4 regions of the Pseudomonas sp. GW822-FHT04H02 genome follow, and region 4 is predicted to be linked to each of the others. Evidence: predicted binding sites of a transcription regulator. Region 4 holds the regulator's gene; each other region holds the start of a gene.
What was found. Region 4 encodes sigma-54, which starts transcription at its own class of promoters, with help from an activator protein. Its sites were predicted from a motif close to ANTGGCATNNANNTTGCTNT; they were not measured.
Positions count from the first base shown of each region.

Region 1: the regulator sigma-54 is predicted to act here: its motif matches at 2,955-2,974, upstream of flgB (flagellar basal body rod protein FlgB).
Region 2: the regulator sigma-54 is predicted to act here: its motif matches at 2,872-2,891, upstream of AC1RMG_RS32035 (pilin).
Region 3: the regulator sigma-54 is predicted to act here: its motif matches at 4,149-4,168, upstream of glnA (glutamate--ammonia ligase).

Region 1 covers NZ_JBXAMM010000003.1:378,668-385,599, forward strand. Annotated here, with positions in the region: gene flgE (flagellar hook protein FlgE) at 1-1,285, opposite strand, end outside; gene flgD (flagellar hook assembly protein FlgD) at 1,315-2,043, opposite strand; gene flgC (flagellar basal body rod protein FlgC) at 2,059-2,502, opposite strand; gene flgB (flagellar basal body rod protein FlgB) at 2,506-2,913, opposite strand; gene cheR (protein-glutamate O-methyltransferase CheR) at 3,165-3,992, opposite strand; gene AC1RMG_RS14010 (chemotaxis protein CheV) at 4,036-4,968, opposite strand; gene flgA (flagellar basal body P-ring formation chaperone FlgA) at 5,044-5,805, shown strand; gene flgM (flagellar biosynthesis anti-sigma factor FlgM) at 5,957-6,274, shown strand; gene AC1RMG_RS14025 (flagella synthesis protein FlgN) at 6,323-6,790, shown strand; gene AC1RMG_RS14030 (flagellar brake protein) at 6,887-6,932, shown strand, end outside.
Region 2 covers NZ_JBXAMM010000011.1:20,705-27,636, forward strand. Annotated here, with positions in the region: gene coaE (dephospho-CoA kinase) at 1-519, opposite strand, end outside; gene AC1RMG_RS32025 (prepilin peptidase) at 516-1,388, opposite strand; gene AC1RMG_RS32030 (type II secretion system F family protein) at 1,391-2,608, opposite strand; gene AC1RMG_RS32035 (pilin) at 2,938-3,354, shown strand; gene AC1RMG_RS32040 (BON domain-containing protein) at 3,583-3,939, shown strand; gene AC1RMG_RS32045 (DUF748 domain-containing protein) at 4,150-6,932, opposite strand, start outside.
Region 3 covers NZ_JBXAMM010000006.1:23,085-30,016, reverse strand. Annotated here, with positions in the region: gene AC1RMG_RS24835 (YkgJ family cysteine cluster protein) at 1-252, shown strand, start outside; gene typA (translational GTPase TypA) at 520-2,340, opposite strand; gene thiI (tRNA uracil 4-sulfurtransferase ThiI) at 2,480-3,934, opposite strand; gene glnA (glutamate--ammonia ligase) at 4,266-5,672, shown strand; gene AC1RMG_RS24815 (chorismate mutase) at 5,810-6,364, shown strand; gene AC1RMG_RS24810 (DUF4124 domain-containing protein) at 6,433-6,932, shown strand, end outside.
Region 4 covers NZ_JBXAMM010000002.1:213,616-220,547, reverse strand. Annotated here, with positions in the region: gene AC1RMG_RS07685 (ATP-binding cassette domain-containing protein) at 1-300, opposite strand, end outside; gene AC1RMG_RS07680 (KpsF/GutQ family sugar-phosphate isomerase) at 565-1,539, shown strand; gene AC1RMG_RS07675 (KdsC family phosphatase) at 1,539-2,063, shown strand; gene lptC (LPS export ABC transporter periplasmic protein LptC) at 2,073-2,645, shown strand; gene lptA (lipopolysaccharide transport periplasmic protein LptA) at 2,632-3,177, shown strand; gene lptB (LPS export ABC transporter ATP-binding protein) at 3,177-3,902, shown strand; gene AC1RMG_RS07655 (RNA polymerase factor sigma-54) at 4,085-5,578, shown strand; gene hpf (ribosome hibernation-promoting factor, HPF/YfiA family) at 5,704-6,009, shown strand; gene ptsN (PTS IIA-like nitrogen regulatory protein PtsN) at 6,022-6,486, shown strand; gene rapZ (RNase adapter RapZ) at 6,489-6,932, shown strand, end outside.

The DNA of each region.
Region 1 (6,932 bases), on a different contig from region 4:
TCGCCTGATAGTTGCTCTGGGCCTTGATCAGGTTTACCAGTTCGTTGGTCAGGTTGACGTTGGACTCTTCCAGGGAGTTGGACTGAATCGCCCCCAGGGTGCCAGTCTTCGGCGCGTCATAACCAGGAATACCGGACGAGTAGGTCTCTTTCCACTGAGTGCCGCCTACCGGCTGCAGGCCCTGCTCGTTGGTGAAGCTGGCCAGGGAGATCTGACCGATCGGCTTGGTCTGCTCGTTGCTGAAGTTGGCCAGCATCACACCGGTGCCATCGATGGTCAGGCTGCTGATCTGGCCAGTGGAGTAGCCGTTCTGCGCGATCACCGAGCGGGTGCTTTCGCCAAACACCGAACCGGTTTTGGTCATGTCGATGCTGACACCGTTAGGTGCAGGCTTGGCGCCATTGGGAGTGAACACGCCGTTAGTGACGGTACCCGGGGTCCAGGCCGCAGCCGACATGACAATGCTGTTACCGGTAATGGTATACGGCGTGGTCCCAGGCGCAGCTGGCGGGGTCATGCTGCTGAGCTTGCCCGACGAGTCGAACTTCATGGTGATCGGCGACTGGTTGGCCATGGTGAACGCAGTACCGTCCGGGTTGCGACCATCAATCAGCGTGTAGGTTTGCCACTCATTGGCGTTCGGCGTCTTGATCATGTACTGATCCATGACGTGCTTGTTGCCCTGGGTGTCATACACAGGCGTGCTGAACTGCTTGGTGTAGGTGGTGTTGTCGGTCGGATTGAACACATAGGCCGGAGTGGTCGCACCCACATCGATCGGCGTCGAATCGGAGTTCAGGTTGATCGTCGAGGAGATCGAGTCGGTTGGCTTTGGCGCCAGGTTCGAAGTATCGATCCGCAGGTCGGTCAGCACACCGTTGATGATCTTGCCGTTGGCATCGACCGCATAACCTTGCAGGCGGGCAGTGCCGTCACTGTTGGTGATGTAGCCTTCCTTGTCGGTCTTGAAGGTACCGGCACGGGTGTAGGTCAGGGAGCCATTGGTACTCAGCACGAAGAAGCCCTGGCCCTGGATGCCCATGTCCAGCACATTACCGGTGTTGTTGATATCACCGTTGGTGAACTGCTGGGAAACGTTGGCCAGGCGCACACCGTTACCAATCACCTGGGTACCGCTGCCCAGCTTGGTGGCCGAATAGACGTCGGCGAATTCCGCACGGGAGGATTTGAAGCCGGTGGTAGCGACGTTGGCGATGTTGTTGCCGGTAACGTCCAGCTGTTTGTTGGCAGCGTAGAGACCGCTAAGGCCGATATTGAAAGACATATTCCACTCCTTGTGCCGGTTAGTCGGCTCTAGATACCAATGGTTTGTACTTTGGACAGGGCAATCGGGCTGCTCATGCCGGCGAGGTTCAACATCAACTCGCCGCCGGTTTGGCTGATGGTCACGCTATTGACCGTGGCCGGCAGGTAGGTGATCAGATCAGTGCCCTTGCCATCGATGGTGGTGCTGGCCTTGAAGGTGTAGTTGCCCGGATCCGCCTTGGTGCCGTCAGTCTTGGTGCCATCCCAGACAAAGCTGGCGTTGCCGGCCTTCTGGCTGCCCATGTCGATGGTCTTGACGGTATTGCCGTCCTTGTCGGTGACGGTCACGGTGACCGAGTTCACGCTGGATGGCACGGTGACCGAGCCGGTCATGCTCTTGCTGGTGTCGACCTGGGTAGTGCCGGTCTGCACGATGACCGAGCGCCCCACCAGGGACGAAGCCTGCAAGGCCTGGGAAGACTTGTAGTTACCCGTGATCGCATTCACCGAGGAGTTGAGGGTGGTGATGCCTTCCAGGGTGGAGAACTGCGCCAACTGCGCAACGAACGCACTGTTGTCCTGCGGATCCAGCGGGTTCTGGTTGTTCAGCTGGGTTACCAGCAGCTTGAGGAATGCGTCCTTGCCCAGGCTCTGTTTGCCGGTGGCGCTGTTGGTCGCCGCGGCCAGGCCGTCGGCGCTGGTATTGCTCGTCGTTTTCGACGAATTCGCCAGGATATCCTTGAGGGATGGGGCGTTGGTGGTATCAGTAACGCTCATGGTCTTCGCCCCTTATCACTGACCCAGGGTCAGGACCTTCTGCATCATGGTTTTGGCGGTGTTCATCATTTCAGCGTTGGTCTGGAACGAACGGCTGGCAGAAATCATGTCGGCCATTTCTTCCACCACGTTGACGTTGGGGTAGTAGACATAACCCTTGGCATCAGCGGCGGGATGGTTCGGCTCGTAACGAGCTTCGAGGTTGCTCTGGTCTTCGACCACACCCAGTACCTGCACGCCCTGGCCGGCAGCGTCCTGGTTCTGGAACAGCGAGTCGCTGCCGCCGCTTTGCGCACCCTGGAACATGGTGGCAAACACCGGGTGACGAGCGCGGTAGGTCTGGTCGATGCTCGACGAGACGCTCTCGGCGTTGGCGATGTTACTGGCGACGGTGTTCAGACGGGTGGTCTGGGCGCTCATGCCACTACCGGCAATATTGAAAACACTGGCGAGGGACATGGATTACTCTCCGCGCAGGGCTGCTACCAGCCCTTTGAATTTGCTGTTGAGCAGCGTGAAGCTGGCCTGGAAATCCACCGAGTTCTGCGCGTAGCTCGATTGCTCCAGCTGGGCGTCCACGGTGTTCTGGTCGATCGAAGGTTGCATCGGGGTGCGATACAGCAGCGACTCATCACCACTGCTCAAGCCCTGGGCTTCGATATGCCGGTTGTTGGTCATGTTCAACGCGAAGGTACCGTTCTGGGCCTTCTGATTCTGCTCGGCAAGCACGGCAGAGAAGTCCAGGTCCCGAGCCTTGTAGTTCGGGGTATCGGCGTTGGCGATGTTGTTGGCCAGAACTTCGGCACGCTTGGCGCGAAAGCCAAGGGCCTGTTCGTGGATACCGAGCGCTTTATCGAAGCTGATGCTCATGGCGGAAACCTTTGGGTGACCTGATTTTTCGTAACTCGGATATAGCAAGCTGCGTGCCAAGTCATCAAACCCCGTATTTCAAGGGTTTGCCGGCGACGGCAAGGCGGCAATGCCAGAAAAGCGGCAATGGATTTCCGCGAAACACCGGCAAAGCGGCAACCACTCTGCCGCTTTCAGCCGGCGCGCCAGATAATTGCAGGCACAAAAAAGGAGGCCCAATGGCCTCCTTTTTCGGTACGACGATCTGCTGGCTACTTGGCCTGGTAGATGATGCCCGGACTGCATTGCACCATCTGATAATGATCCGGCAGCCCATTGAGGGCTTCGGAAGCCCCCAGGAACAGGTAGCCGCCAGGCTTCAGGGTGCTATGAATGCGCATCAGGATGTCCTTCTTGACCTCCGCCGAGAAGTAGATCAACACATTGCGACAGAACACGATGTCGAACTTGCCGAGACTGGCGTAGCTGTCCAGCAGGTTGAACGAGCGGAACTCCACACGGCTCTTGATCGGCGCCTTGACCACCCAGCGCCCCGGCCCCTTGGGGTCGAAGTAGCGCTGCAGGCGCTCGGCCGACAGGCCACGCCCAATTGCCAGGCTGTCATATTCACCGGTCTTGCAGTTGTTGAGCATGGTCCCGGACAGATCAGTGGCAACGATCTGCACCCCCATCTTCAACTGCCCCATGTTGCTACGCTCGAACTCATCGATGGACATCGACAGCGAGTAGGGCTCCTGCCCCGACGAACAGGCCGCCGACCAGATGCGCAAGCGTTGGTTGGGGCTGGCCTTGATGGCTTCGGGAAGCACCTTGTTCTTCAACACCTCGAATGGGTAGGTGTCGCGAAACCACAAGGTTTCGTTGGTCGTCATGGCATCCACGACCATCTCGCGCAAACCACTGCGGGGCTGGGTCTGAATCCGCTGGACCAGCTCACCCAAGGTTTTTATCCCTTGCTGCTCCATCAGTTTGTTGAGACGGCTCGAGACTAGATATTGCTTATTTTCCCCGAGCAAAATACCACAGGCTTTTTCCAGGAAGACCCGGAACTGTTCAAAATCCAAATTACCCGTAGACAATGCTGCCGCCTCTTAAATCTTATGTCCGCCAGGGCGAGTGCCCTTAGCTGTGATCTGCTGCTTTGATCCGGTCGACTACCCGGGATGCCAGGTCATCAGGGCGGAACTTGGCAAGGAAGTCATCGGCACCGACCTTCTTCACCATCGCCTGATTGAACACCCCTGACAACGAAGTATGCAGGATGATATGCAGCTTTTGCATGCGTGGATCATTACGTATCTCGGCCGTGAGGGTGTAACCGTCCATTTCGGGCATCTCGATGTCGGAAATCATCATGAGGAATTCCTCTTCCGGCTTCTTGCCCTCGTCCACCAGTTTGCGCAAGTAATCCAGCGCTTGCCGGCCATCATTCAATGCCACTACCTCGACACCTACGGTTTGCAGGCAACGGGTGACCTGTTTGCGTGCCACCGACGAGTCATCGACGGTCAGCACCCGCAGGGAAACAGCCTTGTGCTGGGTTTCGACATCCACCACTCCTGCCGAGATCGCCTCCGAGGTCGGCGCGACTTCCGCCAGGATCTTCTCCACGTCGATGATTTCCACCAACTGGTTGTCCACCCGAGTGACCGCCGTCAGGTAGTGATCGCGTCCGGTCCCCTTGGGCGGCGGATGGATCTCTTCCCAGTTCATGTTGACGATGCGCTCCACCGAGCGCACCAGGAAACCCTGGGTCTTGGTGTTGTACTCAGTGATGATGACGAACGGATTGCTCTGGTCCTGCAGGCCACCAGAACCCGTAGCCATTGCCAGATCCAGGATCGGAATGGTTGCCCCTCGTATATTCGCGACACCGCACACCACAGGACTGGATTTGGGCATCAGGGTCAGCTTAGGGCATTGCAGCACCTCGCGAACCTTGAATACGTTGATCCCGTAGAGCTGCCCACCGTCCAGACGGAACAGCAACAACTCTAGTCGATTCTGCCCAACCAATTGCGTGCGCTGGTTCACCGAATCCATTACACCAGCCATGCCCAGACTCCCCAAAGCTTTAAGATCCGACGCACGCTCATTGCTAAACGGCACGGCGCTTGCTTTTTAACTGTTATGAACGCCAAAACGACATTTTTCCGACGCCTGACATCCCGCTACCGCACTTTGCTGTGCGGGCTGTCGGCTCTGTGCATTTTAAACCCCGGCAACCCTGCCGTTGCTGATTCGGTCACCCTGCCTGATCTTCTTATCGGCGTCACTCAAGGGTTTCTTGAATTCACGGTAGAAGACTACCTGGCCACCAGTCAAACGGAAGGTCGCTATGAAATCCAGGTCAACCAGCTGGACCCGCGCATGCGCATGCCCAATTGCGACAAGGAATTGACAGCCAACCTGGAAAGCCCGGCCCAACCGCTGGGGCGGGTCACCGTCAAAGTGCGCTGCGAAGGCGCCTCGCCATGGACGGTATTCGTGCCGGCGCAGGTCAAGCTGTTTCGCGAGGTGGTCACCACTGCACGCCCGCTCAAGCGCGCCGGCATCATCGAACCGGAAGACGTGGTGCTGCGCGAACGGGACATCAGCCAGAACAATCAGGGCTACCTCACCTCAGTGGACCAAGCCATTGGTCAGAAACTTGTCCGACCAATGGTCGCCGACCAGCTCGTTACCCTGGCCCATCTGGAGCAGGCGGAAGTCGTGCGCAAGGGCGATCAAGTGGTGATATCGGCACGCAGCGGCACGTTGAATGTACGGATGCCGGGCGAGGCGCTGTCCAACGGCGGCATGAGCGAACAGATCCGGGTCAAGAATCTCAATTCGCAACGAGTGATCAAGGCCCGCATCACGGCGCCAGGGCAAGTGGAAGTGGCCATGTAGATAGCTGGCGCTCAAGCCGTGCGTTCCCTAAACTGTGGCCGATAAAGGGTCGCAGATACCTGACCTGGTTTGTCGACAATCGAGCCTAAAGTTTTTCAGGGTATGGCCGAAAACATGGCAAGCGTCCAAATACCCAGAGGTTTACTTCATCATGGTCATCGACTTCAGCCGTTTAAACAGCTCCCCTTCACTGACAGGCAGTACGCGTACCAGCACCAGCAAGGAAACCGGTGATGCCGGCAAATCCACGCCGCTGACAACCGCCGCCGAGACCAGCAAAAGCGGGGAATCGGTACACCTGAGCAATGAGGCTCAACAGTTGCAGAAAGTCACTGACAAGCTGCGTGATCAGCCTGCCGTCGACAAAGCCCGGGTGGCCGAGTTGAAGCAAGCGATTGCCGATGGCAGCTATAAGGTCGACAGCAACCGCGTAGCCAGCAAACTGCTTAACTTCGAAGCCCAGCGCTAGCCCCAGGCTTGCGCCAGGCTTTTGGACGCTTAATCCCCAAGGCCAGCCATGCACGACACCAACCTACTGCAATTGATCAACGATGACCTTGCTCCAGCGCAACACTTGCTGGAGCTGCTACGCGCCGAGTCTATTGCCCTCCACGGCCGCGACATGCCGCTGCTGGAAGACATCCTGGCGCAGAAGCAAGCCTTGGTCATTTTGCTGGAACAGCATGGCCGTAAGCGCACGCAAATTCTTGCCAGCCTGAACCTGCCGACCAACCGCGAGGGGCTCGAGCAACTGGCCAGCCACTCCAGCCTGGGCGCGCAATTGCTCGAACAGAGCAATGTCCTGACCCAATTGCTTGCCGAGTGCCAAGCTGCCAACGAGCTCAATGGTCGCTCGATCCAGATCCAACAGGCCACCACCGCCAACCAGCTGAAAATCCTCAATGGTGGCGAACCTCCTGCCCTATACGACGCCCGCGGCTCTACCTCAATGCTTGCGAAGCCACGCCCACTCAGTCAGGCTTAAACCCAAAAAATGAGCGCGCGCTACCAAGCCGTGAAACATGCTGGCAAAATGCTGGCTCCTGCGTGTAGTTGTATTTTGTCTGGAGATTGATGAACCGTGTTCAACGCCTCAAATGCGGAAGATACTCCGCAGCCACCCAAGG
Region 2 (6,932 bases), on a different contig from region 4:
GCGCAGGCGTTCCTCACGGCTGGCCTGGGCCTGGAGAATCGCCTGGACCTGCTGTTCGCTGATCTGGTCGCGCTGCAGGGTACGCTCGATCTGCAGTTGCTGGGGCACGTCGATCACCAGAATCCGCTGGGTCATCCGCGACTGGCCGGATTCGATCAGCAGCGGCGACACCAGGATTGCGTAGGGCGATTCGGCGCGGGCCAGGTGGCTGACAATTTCCTCGGCGATCAGCGGGTGCAGCAGGGCTTCCAGCCAGCGACGCTGTTCGGGCACCTCGAAGATCAGCTTGCGCAGAGCCGCGCGATCCAGTTGGCCGTCGGCCTGCAGCACGCCTTGGCCAAAGTGCCGGGCAATCTGTTCCAGGGCCGGGCGGCCGGGCTCCACCACCCAGCGGGCGGCATGATCGGCATCGATCACATGCACCCCCAGGTCGATGAAGTGCTGGGCAGCGGCACTTTTGCCGCTGCCGATGCCGCCGGTCAGGCCGAGGGTCCAGGGTGTGTTTATGGAGCGAGTCATTGGAAACCGACAAACTGCAGATAGAAGTCGGTTATTTGACCACCCCAGAGCAAGGCAATCCAGCCGGCAATGGCCAGAAAGGGTCCAAAGGGGATTGGCGTCGAAGTCTTTTCCCGGCGCAGGCGCAGCAGGATCGTGCCGAGAATCGCCCCCAACAGGGATGACAGCAGCAGGGTCAGAGGCAGGATCTGCCAGCCGCCCCAGGCCCCGAACAGGGCCAGCAGCTTGAAATCACCGTGGCCCATGCCCTCCTTGCCGGTCAGCAGCTTGAACAGCCAGAACACCGACCACAGGAACAGGTAGCCGATCACCGTCCCCCACAGCGCATCCTCCAGGCTGATCAGCAGGCCGAAGCTGTTGGCGATCAGCCCCAGCCACAACAGTGGCAGCACCAGCACATCCGGCAGCAGCTGGTGATCGGCGTCGATCAGGCTCATTGCCAGCAGCCCCCAACTGAGGATCAGCATCAGCCCGGCCGCCCAGCCGAAGCCGAAGTGCCAGGCGATAAAACCCGAGATCAGCCCGCAGGCCAGTTCGGTCAACGGGTAGCGCGGGCTGATGGAGCTGTTGCAGTGGGCGCAGCGGCCACGTAGCCACAGGTAACTGAGCAGCGGAATGTTTTCCCAGGGGCGGATCGGCTGCGCACAGTGCGGGCACTGGGAGTGCGGCAGCATCAGGTTATAGGGCGCAGCCACAGGTTCCGGCTCCAGCCCCAGCACGTCGCGGGCCTGGGCTCGCCAGTCGCGTTCGAGCATTTTCGGCAGGCGCCACACCAGCACGTTGAGAAAGCTGCCGACGATCAGGCCCAATACCAGGGCCGCAGCCACGAAGGCCATGGGGTAGAGAGTGAGGGCGTCAGTCAGGGGCATGTTCAGATCGCTGTACCGAGTTGGAAGATAGGCAGGTACATGGCAACCACCAGGGCGCCGACGATACCCCCCAGGACCACCATGATCAACGGCTCCATGAGGCTGGTCAGGCTGTCCACCAGGTTGTCCACCTCGACCTCGTAATGGATCGCGACTTTTTCCAGCAGATGATCCAGGGTTCCGGACTCTTCGCCGATGGCGGTCATCTGGATCGCCATGGTCGGGAAGACGCCGCTGGCGCGCATGGCAAAGTTCAATTGCATGCCGGCGGCGACCTGCTGGCGGATCCGTTGCACCGCTTGCCTGAAGACCGGGTTGCCGCTGGCTCCGGCCACTGAATCCAGGGCCTGCACCAGGGGAACGCCGGCGGCGAAGGTGGTGGCCAGGGTCCGTGCGTAGCGGGCCACCGCGGATTTGTGCAGCAGTGGCCCGGCCAGGGGCATGTGCAAAAGGCCGACATCCAGGCGGTCACGCAAGCTCGGGGAGCGCTGATAGGCCAGGCGCGCCGCAAGCCCGCCCAGCACACCGGCGGCCAGCAGCAGCGCCCCCTGCTGCTGGATGAAATGTGACAGAGCGATGACCCACCGGGTGAGCAGTGGCAGCTCGGCATTGAAACCGGCGAACAGGCTCTGGAACTGGGGGACCACCTTGAGCAGCAGGATGCTGCTGACCACGACCGCCACGCCGATCACCGCCAAGGGATAGACCATGGCCTTCTTCAGCCGCGCCTTCAGGTTCTCGCTCTTTTCCTTGTAGGTTGCGACTCTCTCCAGCAGGGTATCCAGGGCGCCGGCCTGCTCGCCGGCGTCCACCAGATTGCAGTACAGCGGGTCGAAGTGGCGCGGTTGTCTGCGCAATGCCGTGGCCAGGCTGGAGCCGGCCTCGATGTCGCGCTTGAGGCTGGCCAGCAGTTGGCGCATCTGCGGATGCTCGAAACTTTCGGCAATGATGTCGAAGGATTGCAGCAGCGGCACCCCGGCCTGCATCAGCGTGGCCAACTGCCGGGTGAGCAGGGCAATGTCCCGTGCCCCTACTCGCTGATGCAGGCGCAGCCAGCCCTTGGGTTTGCGTCGGATTCGGGTTGGGGTGATGCCCTGTCTGCGCAATTGCGCCCTGATCAGGGCCGGGGTCGCGGCGCTGAGTTCTCCGGTGAGGGGGCGGCCCTGGCTGTCGGTGCCGTGCCAGAGATAGACACTGGTCGCGGGTGCTTTTACCGCCATGGTTCGATCCTTGGTGCAAGGGTGGATAGGGAGGCGCAAGCGCCCTGCTGTGTTCGAACGGGTGATAGATCACCCTGACCCCCGGACGTTCCTTGGTGGGGGCGCGAGCCGACTGTCGGGTCGCCATGCACCTGTCCAAGCCTAGCTGGCGAGGCGCTGCCGGAGAGGGGCAGGGGCTGACGAAATTTGTCAGTTTGTGCGACTCCTTGCGCTCAAGGCCATGGGCTATCGCGCCTGCAGGCCACGTAATCCGTGGGTTATCCCCTGGCACAGGCTGTGCTTCACGCCTTTGTGCTCATGCAACATTCGTCCATGCCAGGAGGCAACCCATGAAACATCAATCCGGTTTTACCCTGATCGAATTGCTGGTGGTGGTAGCCATCATCGGCATCCTCGCCACCGTGGCGATGCCGATGTATGCCAAGTACCAGGCGCGGGCCAAGGTGATTGCCGCCCTGGCCGAGGCGTCGGCCCTGAAGGTCAACGTCGAGGATCTGCTGAACCAGGGGACCGATCCGACCCTGGCCCTGGCCGGGGGCACGGCCCAGACCGCCAACTGCCGGATGAGTGCCGGCGGGACGGCGGCCACCGGTGAAGGAAGCATTGGCTGCACCCTGCTCAATGCGCCGGGGCCGGTGCTGAACAAGACCCTGACCCTGACCCGTTCGGCGACTTCAGGATGGACATGCACCACCACTGTGGAGGCCGACTATGCGCCCAAAGGCTGTGGTGCGGAGGGGGCTTGAGGAGGCTTTTCACGATTGGCCAGGCCGCGCTGAAAAAGCCGCAACTTGCATGCAGATTGGCGGGCAGTCATGCATTTTGCATGATGCCGAATTATTAAAGATTTTATAACTTATTGATTTTTATGAATATTTATAGTCTCCCAGACTTGGCACAGCACCTGCAACATCCCTCATAACCCTGTTGCCAGGACACGGCGCAGGCTTTCTTAAAGAACAGGAGTTACTCGTATGAAGAAGTTCGCTATCGCTGCCGCAACTGCTACCGCTCTGACCCTGACCATGGCTAACGCAGCATTTGCGCAGACCACTCAAAACACCCAGTCGCCCATGGTGGTGGCTGCCGGTGAAGTGACCAAGGCCAAAGAGGCCACCTCCGATACCTGGATCACCACCAAAGTGAAAAGCGATCTGGTAACCGAGAAAGGCATTCCTGGCACCGACATCAAGGTTGAAACCAACAAGGGCGTTGTTTCGCTGTCGTCCACTGTTGCGGTAACCGAGGCTCAGAAAGCTACCGCCGTGGCCATCACCAAGAAAATCAAAGGCGTCAAGGCAGTTTCCGCTGACGGCCTGAAAGCCGAGTAACACTCACGCTTCTCGCCTGGACAGGGAGAGGGTGCGGTAGACGAGCCGAGTGATACGTCTGCCGCTTCTCAAAAGGGTTCATGCGGAAGATCACAAGGACGTGATCATTACAGGCCCCGGCACTGAGTGTCGGGGCCTGTTCTATTGTGGGCGCCAGGCAGGCGCTGCAGGAGAGACCGGCCGGGCTGGGTGGAGCCCGGCGCGAGAGGTTTATTCGCTGTCCAGGTGCAGCGGGGTGACGACCCGGCCATCGCTTTCGGCCTGGCCCAGGTTGGCATCGATGAAGTAGACCCGGTCGTCGGCCAGTTGGCCCTTGTCCACCAGGAAGTCCTTGATGCTGCTGGCGCGCTCCTGACCCAGTTGTCGCAACAGCACGTCGCTGCTGCTCCAGAACTTGATCAAACCTTCACGCAGCTTGGCGCTGCGTTCGTCGCGGCTGAGCTGGGTCCATTCCGCCGGCGGCTGCTGTTTCAGGCGGGTGCGGTAGATGCCTTCCAGCAGAGGGGCTTTTTCGCCCTCGGGAACCTGCAGCAGGGACGCCTGGGCGGGGACCTTGTCACCGCGGCGCTGGAGGATCTTGTAGTAGTTGTACTGGTATTCGCGCTCCAGCCGCTGTTCGGCGATCAGCGGGCCGTCACTGCTCTGGGCGCTGGTACCTTCGATTTCCAGGCGCAGGGTCGGACGCTCCTTGAGCGCCTTGGCCAGGGTGGTCAGGGCCGACTCGGATTCCTTGCTCAGGTCGCTGGAGCCTGGAGCGAAGGACACATTGCTCAGGTCTTCCGAGCCACCACCGCTGACCAGCCCGCCAATGAACTTGAAGGGTGCCTGGGCGGCGCGCAGCACCAGATTGCGCAGGGTCTGCCAGACAATCGGCATCACGCTGAACTGCGGGTTGTTCAAATCACCGGAGATAGGCAGCTCGATGGAGATCTTGCCGTCCGTATCTTTCAGCAAGGCCACTGCCAGGCGGATCGGCAGATCCACGGCGTCCGGGCTGTCGACCTTTTCCCCCAGTTGCAACTGCTCGACCACCAGTTTGTTCTCGGCCTTGAGCTGGCCCTTGGTGATCATGTAGTGCAGGTCGAGGTTGAGCCGGCCCTTGCGGATGCGGAAACCGGCGAATTTCCCGGAGTAGGGGGTCAGGGTGGTCAGTTCCACTCGTTTGAAGCTGGTGGCGATATCCAGGGCGGCCATCGGATCGAACGGGTTGACGCTGCCCTTGATGGTCACCGGCGCATAGCGGTCGACCTTGCCCTTGACGTCCACGTCTGCCGGCTTGGCCTGGCGGCTGTCGATGGTGCCGACATGGCCGTTGAGCTGCTGGATGGCGGTAGCGAAGTTAGGCGTCAGGCTCAGGTCGGCGAAGTTCGCCGAACCGTCGTTGATGGCGATTTCACCGATGTGGATGCCCAGAGGCTTGCTTGAGCTGGGCTCGGCCTTCGTCGAGGATTTGCCAGCACTGCTGGGTGGTTGTGGAATCAGCAGGTCGTCGATGTTGGTGGTGCGGTCATCGTTGATGATGAAGCGTGCATAGGGCTGCATCAGGTTGACCCGGCTGATGGTCAGGCTGTCACCGTGCTGATAGTTCAGGCCTTCGACCACCACTTGTTTCCATTTCACGAAGTCGCGGGTCTTGAGGGTGTCCAGGGTGTGCAACTGGTCCACATTGGCCCGGCCGGTGACGCTGAAAGTCAGGGGTTCGACTTTCTTCAGGTCCACTGCCAGGTCACTGCCGAGCATGCCGCTGCGCAGTTCCAGGCGGATGAACGGGCTGATATAGGACTGGGCGACGCGCAGGTCGATGTCCCGGGTCTGCACCTTGAGTTTGGCGCTGACGGGGTTGAGGTTGACCTCGCCGGTGGCGTTGACCTTGCCTTGTTTGCCCAGGCCGGTATCGAGCTTGAGGGTGAAGGGCGACTGGTTGAGGCTGTCGAAGTTCTGCAGGTCCAGGTTCAGCGGCCCCAGCTCCAGGGCTACGGCGGGCTTGGCCTTGCGATCGGCCAGGTGCACCTGGTAGTTGCGCAGTTGCACGTCCTTGAGCAGCACCTGCCAGGGTTTGCTCGGTACTGCCGGTTCCTTGGGCGCGTCAGCGGCGGCCGGCTCGGGTTTTGGCGCCGGTTTGGCCGGCTGACTGGCGAAGAGCTTTTGCCAGTCCAACTGGCCATCGGCTTCAAGGGCGGCCCAGGTTTCGAGCTTTTGGCTGCGGACCTTGCCGACAATCACGTGCTGCTTGGCCAGGTCGACTGTGGTTTCGCTGACGTCCAGGCGCTCCAGACGCGCCAGTGGGCGACCGTCCGGGGCCTTGATGGCAAAGGGCGCGACGCTGATGGAGGTGTTGTCCAGCAGCAGCTCGGTTTCCTTGGTCAGGCTGAATTTGTAGTGGGTACTGAGGTTGACCACGCCGTCTTCCAGCACCAGCGGCACCGCATCGCGCACATAGGGCCACCAGGCTTTCATCTTGCCGTCGGTGACTTTCAAGGTGCCTTCGGAGGTCAGCGGCGTCACGCTGAAGTTGCCGCTCCAGTCGATCTGCCCGCCCTCGGGGCCGGTGGCGACCAGCGTCATGTCGGCGCTGTCGTCCGGCAGGGTACTGAGGTTCTTCAACTCAAAATCGAGCTTGTTGTAGAGGAATTCGATGGGTTCGCTGGGGCGCAGGTCCTGGAAATGCAGGTAGCCGCCGGCCAGCTTGATGCGTTCGATGCGTACCGGGAAGGGTTTGGCGTTGGGGTCGCTTGGGGTCGGTTCGCTGGCCGGCAGCTTGAACAGGGCCAGGAGGTTGAGCTTGCCTTCCTTGTCGAAGAGGATTTCGGTCTTGGGCTGGTCCAGCTCGACATCCGCCAGGTGCAGCGCGCGTTTCCACAGGCTGTCCAATTGCAGATTGGCGTAGAGGCGATCGAAGGCGATCTGCTCCTTGCCCGGTTCACCGATGCTCAGGCCCCAGAGGGTCAGCTCCAGGCTGAAGGGGTTGAGCTCGATGCGCTGGATATGGGCTG
Region 3 (6,932 bases), on a different contig from region 4:
AAGCGCCTGCAGAAGGAAGGCATCGTCGAGCGCTACAACCAGAAGTCGGAAATCTTCACCCTGCAGCGCATGAGCAACAACGACTGCCTGTATCTGGATCGGAAAAGCCGCCTGTGCACCATTTATGACAAGCGCCCGGACACCTGCCGCAACCATCCGAAGATCGGCCCGCGCCCGGGTTATTGCGCCTACAAGCCCAAGCCTCAGGTGCGCCCGACCAATACCAGCAGCCGGACCCTGGAACGCTTCTGAGCCCCGGCCTGCGCCTGCAACCCCGTTCCCCATTTAACCCTGCCGCCCTGTAGCCGCTGCCGAGCCTTCGAGGCTGCGAACGGCTGCAAAGCCGCCGCAGTACGGGCCACTGCAGAGTTTCAGATACACCGTTTTACGACCGCTACGCGGTCGAGCGCAGCCTCGCAGGCTCGGCAGCGGCGACAGGACCCGAGCTTTTTCACAGATCAAAAAAAACGCCCCCGGCCGCAAGGCCGGGGGCGTTTTCATTCAGCCGGAACTAAAGACTCAGTTCTTGGCTTTCTTGGCAGCGCGAGTACGCTCGCCTTCGTCCAGGATCTTCTTGCGAAGACGGATGGACTTAGGAGTCACTTCACACAGCTCGTCGTCCTGGATGAATTCCAGAGCCTGTTCCAGGGTGAAACGGACCGGTGGAACCAGGGCGATGGTTTCGTCCTTGCCCGAAGCACGCATGTTGTCGAGCTTCTTGCCTTTGGTTGGGTTCACACCCAGGTCGTTGTCACGGCTGTTCAGACCAACGATCTGACCGTTGTAGATTTCCTGGCCGTGCTCGACGAACAGCTTGCCGCGCGCCTGCAGGGTTTCCAGGGAGTAGGTCAGGGCCTTGCCGGTTTCTACCGATACCAGTACGCCGTTCTGACGGCCGGACATGTGGCCGGACTTCATCGGAGCGTAGCGATCGAAGATCGAGGTCAGGATGCCTGCACCGTTGGTCAGGGTCAGGAACTGGTTACGGAAACCGATCAGACCACGGGCTGGAATGTTGTATTCCAGGCGTACACGGCCCTTGCCATCCGGAACCATGTTGCTCAGGTCGCCCTTACGCAGGCCCATTTCTTCCATGACCTTGCCCTGGGAATCTTCAGGGATGTCGATGGTGACGTTTTCGAACGGTTCCTGCTTCACGCCGTCAACTTCACGGATGATCACTTCAGGACGGCCAACGCCCATTTCGAAACCTTCGCGACGCATGGTTTCGATCAGTACCGACAGGTGCAGCTCACCACGGCCGGAAACCTTGAACTTGTCGGCCGAGTCGCCTTCTTCGACACGCAGAGCAACGTTGTACAGCAGCTCCTTGTCCAGACGCTCCTTGATGTTACGGGAGGTCACGAACTTGCCTTCTTTACCGCAGAATGGCGAGTCGTTGACCTGGAAGGTCATGGAAACGGTTGGCTCGTCGACGGTCAGCGGCTTCATCGCTTCAACAGCGGTCGGGTCGCACAGGGTGTCGGAGATGAACAGCTCGTCGAAACCGCTGATGCAGACGATGTCGCCGGCAGCGGCTTCTTCAACGTCTACGCGGTGCAGACCGTGGTGGCCCATCAGCTTGAGGATACGACCGTTGCGGCGCTTGCCGTCGACGTCGATGGCCACTACCGGGGTGTTGGGCTTGACGCGACCGCGAGCGATACGGCCAACGCCGATCACACCCAGGAAGCTGTTGTAGTCCAGAGCGGAGATCTGCATCTGGAACGGACCGTCACGGTCAACGCTTGGCGCTGGCACGTTGTCGACGATCGACTGGTACAGCGGGGTCATGTCTTCGGCCATTTCGGTGTGGTCCAGACCGGCGATGCCGTTCAGGGCCGAGGCGTAGACGACTTTGAAGTCCAGCTGTTCTTCGGTGGCGCCCAGGTTGTCGAACAGGTCGAAGATCTGGTCCAGAACCCAGTCAGGACGCGCGCCCGGACGGTCGACCTTGTTGATCACCACGATTGGACGCAGGCCGGCTTCGAAAGCCTTCTTGGTCACGAAACGGGTTTGCGGCATAGGGCCGTCTTGAGCGTCGACCAGCAGCAGCACGGAGTCGACCATGGACATTACGCGCTCAACTTCGCCGCCGAAGTCGGCGTGGCCCGGGGTGTCCACGATGTTGATGTGGTAGCCGTTCCAGTTGATGGCGGTGTTTTTCGCCAGGATGGTAATGCCGCGCTCTTTTTCCTGGTCGTTGGAGTCCATCACGCGCTCGTCGTTGAGCTCGTTGCGTTCCAGGGTGCCGGATTGACGCAGGAGTTTGTCTACCAGGGTGGTCTTACCATGGTCAACGTGGGCAATGATGGCGATGTTGCGTAGATTTTCGATCACTTGTGTATCTCGATCAGAGGATTCGGTGTGCTGACAAATGCTGGCAGCGATTAACAATAGATTCAGGCCTGGCCGTTACAGCTGGACGGCGGCGTCGGGGGGCCGGTGACGCAAGCCACAGGCGAACATCCCCGGGCACTTAGCTCGGTCTATAAACGCGCACATTGGCATGTCCCTCACTGAGCAGATGGTGAGCATGCAGGCGACTCATGACGCCTTTGTCGCAATACAGCAGGTACTGGCGCGTAGGGTCCAGTTCCTTGAAGCGGGCGTTCAATGCATAGAACGGCAGCGCTTTTACTTCGATGCCTGCGAGCTCCAGCGGCTGGTCTTCCTCGGCATCCGGATGACGGATGTCGATGACGATCTGACCGGCCAGCGCCTCACTGACTTCTTCAATCTGTACATCCTGGCCCAACTCGTCGATCACCCGATCGATCGGCACCAGTTTGGCCCGCTCGATCGCACGCTCGAGCACCGCCATATCGAATTCTTTCTCTTCATGCTCGACGCGATGGCGCTTGGCATGGGTCTTGGGGTTCACCGAGATGACCCCGCAGTACTCCGGCATGTGCTTGGCGAAGTCGGCGGTGCCGATCTCCACGGCCAGGTCGATGATGTCCTGCTTGTGGCTGGCGATCAGGGGGCGCAGTACCAGTTTCTCGGTCACGCAGTCGATCACCGACAGGTTCGGCAGGGTCTGGCTGGACACCTGGGAAATCGCCTCGCCGGTCACCAGCGCATCGATGTGCAGGCGGTCGGCGATGCTCGACGCGGCACGCAACATCATACGCTTCAAAATGACGCCCATATGACTGTTGTCGACTTTGCCGAGGATTTCCCCGAGCACTTCCTCGAACGGCACGCTGACGAACAGCACGCGCTGGGAGCTGCCGTACTTCTTCCATATATAGTGCGCGACTTCCATCACGCCCAGTTCATGGGCACGCCCGCCCAGGTTGAAGAAGCAGAAATGCCCCATCAGGCCGCGGCGCATGATCTGGTAGGCCGCCACCGTGGAATCGAAACCGCCGGACATCAGGACCAGGGTCTGTTCCAGGGCGCCCAGCGGGTAGCCGCCGATGCCGTTGTGCTGGCTGTGGATCACGAACAACCGTTGGTCGCGAATTTCCATCCGCACTTCGATTTCAGGCTCTTTCAGGGAAATTCCGGCGGCGCCGCACTGCCGACGCAGTTGGCTGCCGACGTATTTTTCCACGTCCATGGAGCTGAATTCATGCTTGCCGGCACGCTTGCAGCGCACGGCAAAAACCTTCCCCGGGAGGGCTTCGCCAAAGTGCTGCTTGCACTTGGCGACGATGTCGTCGAAGTCGCCCAGAGGGTACTCGTCGACCTGCAGGAAATGCGCGATGCCGGGCATGCAGCTCAGGCGCTCGGTCATGTCCTTCAGGGCCTTGGGCTCGCTGACGGCGGTTTCCAGCTCGAGGTTGTCCCACACACCATTGACCACCACGGCCGGGTCCAGGTCGCGGAGCACGGCACGGATGTTCTTCGCCAACTGACGGATGAAACGCGTCCGAACCGGGCGGCTCTTGATGGTGATTTCCGGGAAAACTTTAACGATTAGTTTCATGAAAACAGCGCGCGCTGGGCCAGCCGAAAAAGGGGGGCGCGGATTATAGCGGAAATTGCTCAAGGTTTAACCAGTTTATGTGCAGAAGGTTTTCGATGCACCAAAACGGGTCATTTATTGGCAAAGACGCTACATTGCAGTGCGCCGAATGCCGGCATTCAACCCAATACGTCGCAGAAAGCGTGATTTTGGGGCAGAAAACCCATCTCGGGGCACTGGCATGCAATTTGCTCCCTTGTGAGGCAGGTTGCCATGGCAGAGTATTCGCGCCGGCATCACCCACATTCTAAGGGCACTCCAACACCAAGCCCGAAGCCACCCGGAGGACACTATGTCGAAGTCGGTTCAACTCATCAAAGATCATGACGTCAAATGGATTGATCTGCGCTTCACTGACACCAAGGGCACTCAACATCACGTGACCATGCCGGCTCGTGATGCGCTGGATGAAGACTTCTTCGAAGCTGGCAAGATGTTCGACGGCTCCTCCATCGCTGGCTGGAAAGGCATCGAAGCCTCCGACATGATCCTGATGCCGGACGACGAAACCGCCGTACTGGACCCGTTCACCGAAGAACCGACCCTGATCCTGGTGTGCGACATCATCGAGCCTTCGAGCATGCAGGGTTACGATCGTGACCCACGTGCCATCGCCAAGCGCGCCGAAGAGCACCTGAAAGCCACCGGTATCGGCGACACCGTATTCGCCGGCCCAGAGCCAGAGTTCTTCATCTTCGACCAGGTGAAATTCAAGTCCGACATCTCCGGCTCCATGTTCAAGATCTACTCCGAACAAGGTTCGTGGATGTCCGACCAGGACATCGAAGGCGGTAACAAGGGCCACCGTCCAGGCGTCAAGGGCGGCTACTTCCCGGTTCCACCGTTCGACCACGACCACGAAATCCGTACCTCCATGTGCAACGCACTGGAAGAAATGGGCCTGACCGTCGAAGTTCACCACCACGAAGTGGCGACTGCCGGCCAGAACGAAATCGGCGTCAAGTTCAACACCCTGGTGAAGAAGGCCGACGAAACCCAGACCCTGAAGTACGTGGTGCACAACGTGGCTGACGCCTACGGCCGCACTGCCACCTTCATGCCCAAGCCTCTGTACGGCGACAACGGCTCGGGCATGCACGTCCACATGTCGATCTGGAAAGACGGCAAGAACACCTTCGCAGGTGAAGGCTATGCCGGCCTGTCCGATACCGCCCTGTACTTCATCGGCGGCATCATCAAGCACGGTAAGGCCCTGAACGGCTTCACCAACCCGGCGACCAACTCCTACAAGCGTCTGGTGCCAGGCTTCGAAGCCCCGGTCATGCTGGCCTACTCGGCGCGCAACCGCTCCGCTTCGATCCGTATTCCTTACGTGTCGAGCCCTAAGGCCCGCCGTATCGAAGCCCGTTTCCCGGACCCGGCTGCCAACCCGTACCTGGCCTTCGCTGCCCTGCTGATGGCCGGCCTGGACGGCATCCAGAACAAGATCCACCCTGGCGACGCTGCTGACAAAAACCTGTACGACCTGCCGCCTGAAGAGGCCAAAGAGATCCCACAAGTTTGCGGCAGCCTGAAGGAAGCCCTGGAAGAGCTGGACAAAGGTCGTGCGTTCCTGACCAAAGGCGGCGTTTTCAGCGACGACTTCATCGACGCCTACATCGCCCTGAAAAGCGAAGAAGAAATCAAGGTACGTACCTTCGTACACCCACTGGAATACGAGCTGTACTACAGCTGCTGATCCGGTAGCGCCGGCGCAAGCCGCGTGATCAAGAGGCCTCCTTCGGGAGGCCTTTTTTTATGCCCGCGCATTTGCCCTGCCCGGGGTGGTTGCGTGCATCATGGGCGCCGTCTCCCCATCAGCAGCCGAGCCCGCCCATGACTTCACGCCTCAACCTGTGCCTCGCCCTGACTTGCAGCCTGTTCGCCACCGCCGCCTGCGCCAGTGACGCCCCGCCCGCCCTCGCCCCGCTGCTGCAGAGCATCGGCGAACGCCTGGCGATTGCCGATCAGGTGGCCCTGAGCAAATGGGACAGCCACAAGGCCGTGGAAGACCGCCCGCGGGAACAACAGGTGATCGCCGGGGCAACCGCCCAGGCCGCAACCTATCACTTGAGCGAAGAAACGGTTGGGCAGTTCTTCGCCGCCCAGATCGAAGCCAACAAGCTGGTGCAATACGCCCGACTCTCGGCCTGGCACTTGCAAGGCCGGGCACCGGACACTCCGCGCCAGGACCTGGCCGGGCAGATCCGCCCCCAACTTGATCAGTTACAAAAACGCCTGCTGCAGCAACTGGCCGACTTCAGCCCGCAGCGCACCGACCGCCAATGCCCGCAATGGCTGGCCCGGGCCAATCAGGCCAGCAGCAGCGACCCACTGCGACGACTGGCGATGGTTCGTGCCACGGCAGAGTTATGTGTGTTCAAAGGTTAACGGCGCCTGCGCCACGCGCAGCAGCGCCCTATGCTGGAGCCTTTCAGGCACCCGCCAGGATCAGCGAGATGCACCTCGTCATTGCTTGCCTGCTGTGGATCAGCGCATTGCCAGCCGGCGCGCAGATCTACCAGTACACCGACTCGGCCGGTAATCGCGCCTATAGCGACCAGCCGCCGGGAACCTCGTACCGGCAGATTGAAACGCCCGCGCCGAATCGCCTCCCCAGCCCGACCACACCGGCGCCACATACGCCGGCAGCACAACCTGCCAGCACCCTTCTGGCCTACGAACGGCTGCAACTGAGCGGCGTACCGGAGCACGGTGCCTTGCGCGCCAACAACGGCAGTTTCAGCGTGCAGGTGGAGTTGCAGCCCAGCCTGCGGCCCGGCCACCGTCTGCGCCTGCTGCTGGATGGCCAGCCCTATGGCCAGGCCGGCCAGGGGCCCGAGCTGCAGCTGGTGAATATCGACCGTGGCCAGCACCGGTTGGCGGTGCAGGTGCTGGCTGGCGACAAGGTCCTGCAACAGAGCCCGGCCATCAGCTTCACTCTGCTGCGGGCCCGCCG
Region 4 (6,932 bases):
CAGGTCGGTGAACAGTGCGCCGCTCTGGAACAGCACGCCCATCTGCTTGCGCGCGTCGAACAGATCGCTGCGCGAAAGACTCGGCAGATTCTGGCCATTGACCCACACTTCGCCGCTGCTGGGCCGCAACTGCATGCCCATCAAGCGCAACAGGGTGGTCTTCCCACAGCCGGAAGGCCCCATGATGCCGGTGACCTTGCCCCGCGGAATACGGATATCCACGTTATTGAAAATGCTGCGCGTACCGCGCTTGAAGGACAGTCCCTTCAGCTCGACCGCGTAGGCGTTATCGGCACTCATCTAAACTCCTTGCGATGCAGCCTATCACTCGGACGCTTGGCTCCCTGCCGGGAGTACATGCCCCTGGGCAGGCCGAACTGGCGGCGAACTATATCACTGCTGATACGGAGCCCCCAAGGCCGACGCCACCCCCGTTCAGGTCGACGACAGGCAAAAACCAGGCTTTCCTCACGCCCGGTAGACAAAGCCTGACGAACTTGCGTGAGGGATTTGTTCATTACCGCTATAATCGCCGCCTTTTCATCGGGCTATACGATTTCAGACATGAGCCAATCCAGCGACCTGATTCAATCAGCACAACGCACCATCCGCCTCGAACTACAGGCAGTAGAAGGCTTGCTGCCCCATATCGACGCAGATTTCGTACGCGCTTGCGAGATGATTCTGGCCAGCAAAGGCCGCGTAGTGGTGGTCGGCATGGGCAAGTCCGGGCACGTCGGCAACAAGATTGCCGCTACCCTGGCCAGCACCGGGACCACGGCCTTCTTCGTCCATCCTGCCGAAGCCAGCCATGGCGACATGGGCATGATCACTCGCGATGACGTGATCCTGGCCCTCTCCAACTCCGGCTCCACCAACGAAATCGTCACCCTGCTGCCCCTGATCAAGCGTCTGGGCATCCAGTTGATCAGCCTCACCGGCAACCCCGAGTCGCCGCTGGCCAAGGCGGCTGATGTCAACCTCAACGTCCACGTCGAGCACGAAGCCTGCCCGCTGAACCTGGCACCGACCTCCTCGACCACCGCCGCCCTGGTCATGGGCGACGCCCTGGCCGTGGCGCTGCTGGAAGCCCGGGGCTTCACTGCCGAGGACTTTGCCTTCTCCCACCCGGGTGGTGCCCTGGGCCGTCGCCTGCTGCTCAAGGTGGAGAACGTCATGCACGAAGGCAGCGATCTGCCCCAGGTGCAACGCGGCACCCTGCTCAAGGACGCGCTCATGGAAATGACCCGCAAGGGCCTGGGCATGACCGTGATCCTGGAGGCCGACGGCCGCCTGGCCGGGATCTTCACCGACGGCGACCTGCGTCGCACCCTGGATCGGGCCATCGATATACACCATGCCACCATCGATTCGGTGATGACCCCTCATGGCAAGACCGCACGTGCCGACATGCTGGCCGCCGAAGCCCTGAAAATCATGGAAGACCACAAGATCAGCGCCCTGGTGGTGGTGGACAAGGAAGACCGGCCGATCGGCGCCTTGAACATGCACGATCTGCTGCGCGCGGGAGTGATGTGATGAGTGCCGACCTGCTGCAACGCGGTAAAAACATCAAGCTGGCGGTATTCGATGTCGACGGCGTGCTGACTGACGGGCGCCTGTACTTCCTCGAAGACGGCAGCGAGTTCAAGACCTTCAACACCCTGGACGGCCAGGGCATCAAGATGCTCATGGCAGCCGGCGTACAGACGGCGATCATCAGCGGGCGCAAGACCCCGGTGGTAGAGCGCCGGGCCAAGAACCTGGGGATTCCCCACCTGTACCAGGGCCGCGAAGACAAGCTGGTGGTATTGGACGAGCTTCTTGGCCAACTGGGCCTAAGCTATGAACAGGTCGCCTATCTGGGCGACGATTTGCCCGACCTGCCGGTGATCCGCCGCGTGGGGCTGGGCATGGCGGTGGCCAATGCCGCAGCGTTTGTCCGCGAACACGCCCACGGCGTCACGGTGGCCCGCGGCGGCGAAGGTGCCGCCCGCGAGTTCTGCGAACTGATCCTGCGTGCCCAGGACCGCCTTGAAGCAGCCAATGCCGCTTACTTATAGAGCCTTCCCATGCTGAGCAAAAAGATTCGCAACATCCTGATCTTCGGGACCATCGCCCTGCTGTTCGCAGCGGTCGGTTACTGGAACATCAGCCCGGAACGCTTCCTCGACAAGCCGGTGGCCCAGGTCGACGAAAGCGCCATTGACTACTACGTGATCAACGCCCGCAGCGTGCAGTACCTGCCCGACGGCAAACTGCAGTACGAAATGACCTCGGACAAGGTCGAGCACGTCAAGGCCAGCGAAGTGACCCTGCTGACCAAGCCGGACCTGCAGATGTACCGTGGCACCACGTTCCCCTGGCATGTCCAGAGCGAACGCGGCGAGGTCAACCCGGACGGCACCGAGGTCGAGCTGATCGATTCGGTACGGGTTTCCCGCACCGACGAGCACAACCGCAACCTGCTGATCACCACAACCCGCATGACAGTATTCCCGCAGAAGCAATATGCGCAGACCGAGCAAGCCGTTAGAATCGACGGCGCCGGCGGCGTGACTACGGCCAAGGGAATGAAAGCGTATTTGAAAGACGGCAGGATGAACCTGCTATCGAACGTAAGAGGACAGTATGAGGCTCGTTAAAACCCTCCCTATTTTGCTCAGTCTGGGCGCAGCACTGGGAAGCGTGAGCGCCTGGGCTCTGCCGAACGATAGCCAACAGCCGATCCGCATCCAGGCCGACGACGCCCAGCTGGACGACAAGAACGGCGTGGCCACCTACAAGGGCGATGTCATCATCACCCAGGGCTCGATGAAGATCACCGGTAACACCGTGACCATCACCCGGTCCAAGACCGGTGAAATCGACGTGGTGACCTCGGTGGGCAACCTCGCCTACTTCGAGCAACTGCAGAAGCAGACCGACCCGAAACCGGTCCAGGCCTACGCCGTGACCATCCAGTACCATGCCCAGCAGAACCGCATCGTGCTGATCGACAAGGCCAAGGTCATCAACGACGGTAATACCACCGAAGGCGAGAAGATCGTCTACGACACCGTCAAGCAGGTTGCCAACGCCGGTCGCGCCAATGGCAGCTCGGTTACCGCGCCGCGTCCGCGGATCGACATGGTCATCCAGCCGAAAAAGAAAACCGACGAGCAAAAGGCCCAGTAATGGCAACTCTGAAAGCTCAGCATCTGGCCAAGAGCTACAAGAGCCGCCAGGTCGTGCGTGATGTCAGCCTGTCCATCGACAGCGGTCAGATCGTCGGCCTGCTCGGCCCCAACGGCGCCGGCAAGACCACCTGCTTCTACATGATCGTCGGCCTGGTCCAGGCCGATCAGGGCCGCGTCCTGATCGACGACCTGGATGTCAGCCACCAACCGATGCACGGCCGCGCACGCGCCGGTATCGGCTACCTGCCCCAGGAAGCCTCGATCTTTCGCAAGCTGTCGGTGGCCGACAACATCATGGCCATCCTCGAGACCCGCAAGGAGCTCGACAAGGCCGGCCGTCGCCAGGAACTGGAAAGCCTGCTGCAGGAATTCCACATCAACCACATCCGCGACAACCTCGGCATGAGCCTGTCCGGTGGTGAGCGGCGCCGCGTGGAGATCGCCCGGGCCCTGGCCACCGCGCCCAAGTTCATCCTGCTGGACGAACCCTTCGCCGGTGTCGACCCGATCTCGGTGGGCGATATCAAGCAGATCATCCACCACCTCAAGGCCAAGGGCATCGGGGTGCTGATTACCGACCACAACGTCCGGGAAACCCTGGACATCTGCGAGACCGCCTACATCGTCAACGACGGGCAACTGATCGCCGAAGGCGACTCCGAGACCATCCTGGCCAACGAACTGGTCAAGGAAGTCTATCTGGGCCATGAGTTCCGCCTGTAAGGGCTGATGTGTTGGGCTGGACGCCAGGGCGCCGGGAACAATAAAACCCTACAAACTTTATTGTTACAGCGCTCTAGGCAAACACTTCAGTTTCAGGCATATAATTTGCTTATGTTTGGCGCTCCGGCGCCCTGTAGTGGATGGCGCATGTGCGCCGGCAAATAAGGTGTTAAGCCCCTGCCATGAAACCATCGCTAGTCCTTAGAATGGGCCAGCAGCTGACGATGACACCGCAGCTGCAACAGGCCATCCGCCTGCTCCAATTGTCGACCCTGGACCTGCAACAGGAAATCCAGGAAGCCCTGGAGTCCAACCCGATGCTCGAGCGCCAGGAAGAAGGCGACGACTTCGACAACAGCGACCCCCTGGCCGACAACACCGAGTCCAAACCCAATACCGAGATCCAGGAGCCCTCCTACCAGGAAACCGCCCCCACGGTGGACAACCTCGAGGACGGTGAGTGGAACGAGCGCATCCCCAACGAACTGCCGGTCGACACCGCCTGGGAAGACGTCTACCAGACCAGCGCCAGCAGCCTGCCCAGCAGCGATGACGACGAGTGGGACTTCACCACCCGCACTTCGGCGGGCGAAAGCCTGCAGAGCCACCTGCTCTGGCAACTGAACCTGGCGCCGATGTCGGACACCGACCGCCTGATTGCCGTGACCCTGATCGACTGCATCAACAATCAGGGCTACCTGGACGAAACCCTCGAGGAGATCCTCGAAGCCTTCGATCCGGAACTGGACATCGAACTGGACGAGATAGAAGCCGTCCTGCACCGCATCCAGCAATTCGAACCTGCGGGCATCGGCGCCCGCAACCTGGGCGAGTGCCTGTTGCTGCAACTGCGCCAGCTGCCGGCGAAAACGCCCTGGCTGGGCGAGGCCCAGCGCCTGGTCAGTGACTACATCGACCTCCTGGGCAGCCGCGACTACAGCCAGCTGATGCGGCGCATGAAGCTCAAGGAAGATGAGCTGCGCCAGGTCATCGAGCTGGTGCAGAGCCTCAACCCCCGCCCCGGATCGCAGATCGAATCCAGCGAAGCCGAATACGTGGTCCCGGACGTCATAGTGCGCAAGGACAACGAACGCTGGCTGGTGGAACTGAACCAGGAATCCGTGCCGCGCCTGCGGGTCAACGCCCAGTACGCCGGTTTTGTACGCCGCGCCGACACCAGCGCCGACAACACCTTCATGCGCAACCAGTTGCAGGAAGCCCGCTGGTTCATCAAGAGCCTGCAAAGCCGCAATGAAACCCTGATGAAGGTCGCCACCCAGATCGTCGAGCACCAGCGCGGCTTTCTCGAATATGGCGATGAAGCGATGAAGCCGCTGGTTCTGCACGATATCGCCGAGGCGGTGGGCATGCACGAATCGACGATTTCCCGGGTGACCACGCAAAAATTCATGCATACCCCACGGGGCATATATGAGCTGAAATACTTTTTCTCCAGCCACGTCAGCACTTCGGAAGGCGGTGAATGCTCGTCCACGGCGATCCGCGCGATCATCAAAAAATTGGTGGCCGCGGAAAATCAGAAAAAGCCGTTGAGTGACAGCAAGATCGCTGGTTTACTGGAGGCACAAGGCATTCAGGTAGCCCGTCGTACCGTCGCCAAGTACCGCGAATCCCTTGGGATCGCGCCTTCCAGCGAACGTAAGCGGTTGATGTAGCCGCAGGGCTGGCCACAGCGTTTCAGAGTGTGTTTGAAAAGGGCCCGGTGTCGTTTTCAAACGTAGTCTAGGTGGCAGGCAACCCAGCCTGCCGCGTTATGCACTGGCAACGAAGGAGAAGCTGTATGCAAGTCAACATCAGTGGACACCAACTCGAAGTGACTGAACCCCTGCGCGTCTACATCGGCGAAAAACTCGACCGGCTGGAGAGGCACTTCGACAAGATTACCAATGTGCAGGTCACCATGGCTGTCGAGAAGCTGAAGCAGAAAATCGAAGCCACCCTGCACATCCACGGTGGGGAGGTCGTTGCCAACGCAGAACATGACGATATGTATGCCGCAATCGACCTGCTCACGGACAAGCTTGACCGCCAACTGAAAAAGCATAAGGAAAAGCAACTCCACCTTCTCCAAGGCACGGGTCGCTAACACTCCCCTCCCATGATCCGACTTGAAAGCATCCTGACCCCCGGCCGTTCCCTGGTGAACGTGCCGGGCGGCAGTAAAAAACGCGCCCTCGAACAAATTGCCAACCTGATCAGCCGTGAAGTGCCTGATCTGGAGATGCAGGATGTCTTCGAGAGCCTGATTGCCCGTGAAAAACTCGGTTCCACCGGTTTTGGCAACGGCATCGCCATTCCCCACTGCCGCCTCAAAGGCTGCGAGTCGCCCATCAGTGCGCTGATGCACCTGGACGCTCCGATCGATTTCGACGCCATCGATGGCGCACCGGTCGACCTGCTGTTCGTCCTGCTGGTTCCGGAAGCCGCGACCGATGCACACCTGGAACTGCTCCGGCAGATCGCCAGCATGCTCGATCGCAAGGAAGTCCGTGACCGGCTGCGCAGTGCCACCAGCAACGAAGCCTTGTATCAGGTCGTTCTGGACGAGCAAAACGGTCAGTAATCATGCGTTTGATCATCGTCAGCGGCCGCTCCGGCTCAGGTAAAAGCACCGCCCTCGATGTTCTCGAGGACCACGGCTACTACTGCATCGACAACCTGCCAGCCGGCTTGCTGCCGGAACTGGCTGAACGTGCGTTGATCCACACCGAACTGGCGCAACCGCTGGTGGCGGTGTCCATCGATGCCCGCAACCTGCCCAGTCATCTGTCGCGCTTCCCCGAATTGCTGGAAGAAGTGCGCAGCCGGCATATCCAGTGCGACGTGCTGTACCTGGATGCCGACGAAGAGACCCTGCTCAAGCGCTTCTCCGAGACCCGTCGGCGCCACCCGCTGAGCAGCGCCAACCGCTCCCTGGCCGAAGCCATCCACGATGAAACCCAACTGCTGGGGCCGATCGTCGACCTGGCCGATCTCAAGGTCAACACCACCAACCTGAACCTTTACCAG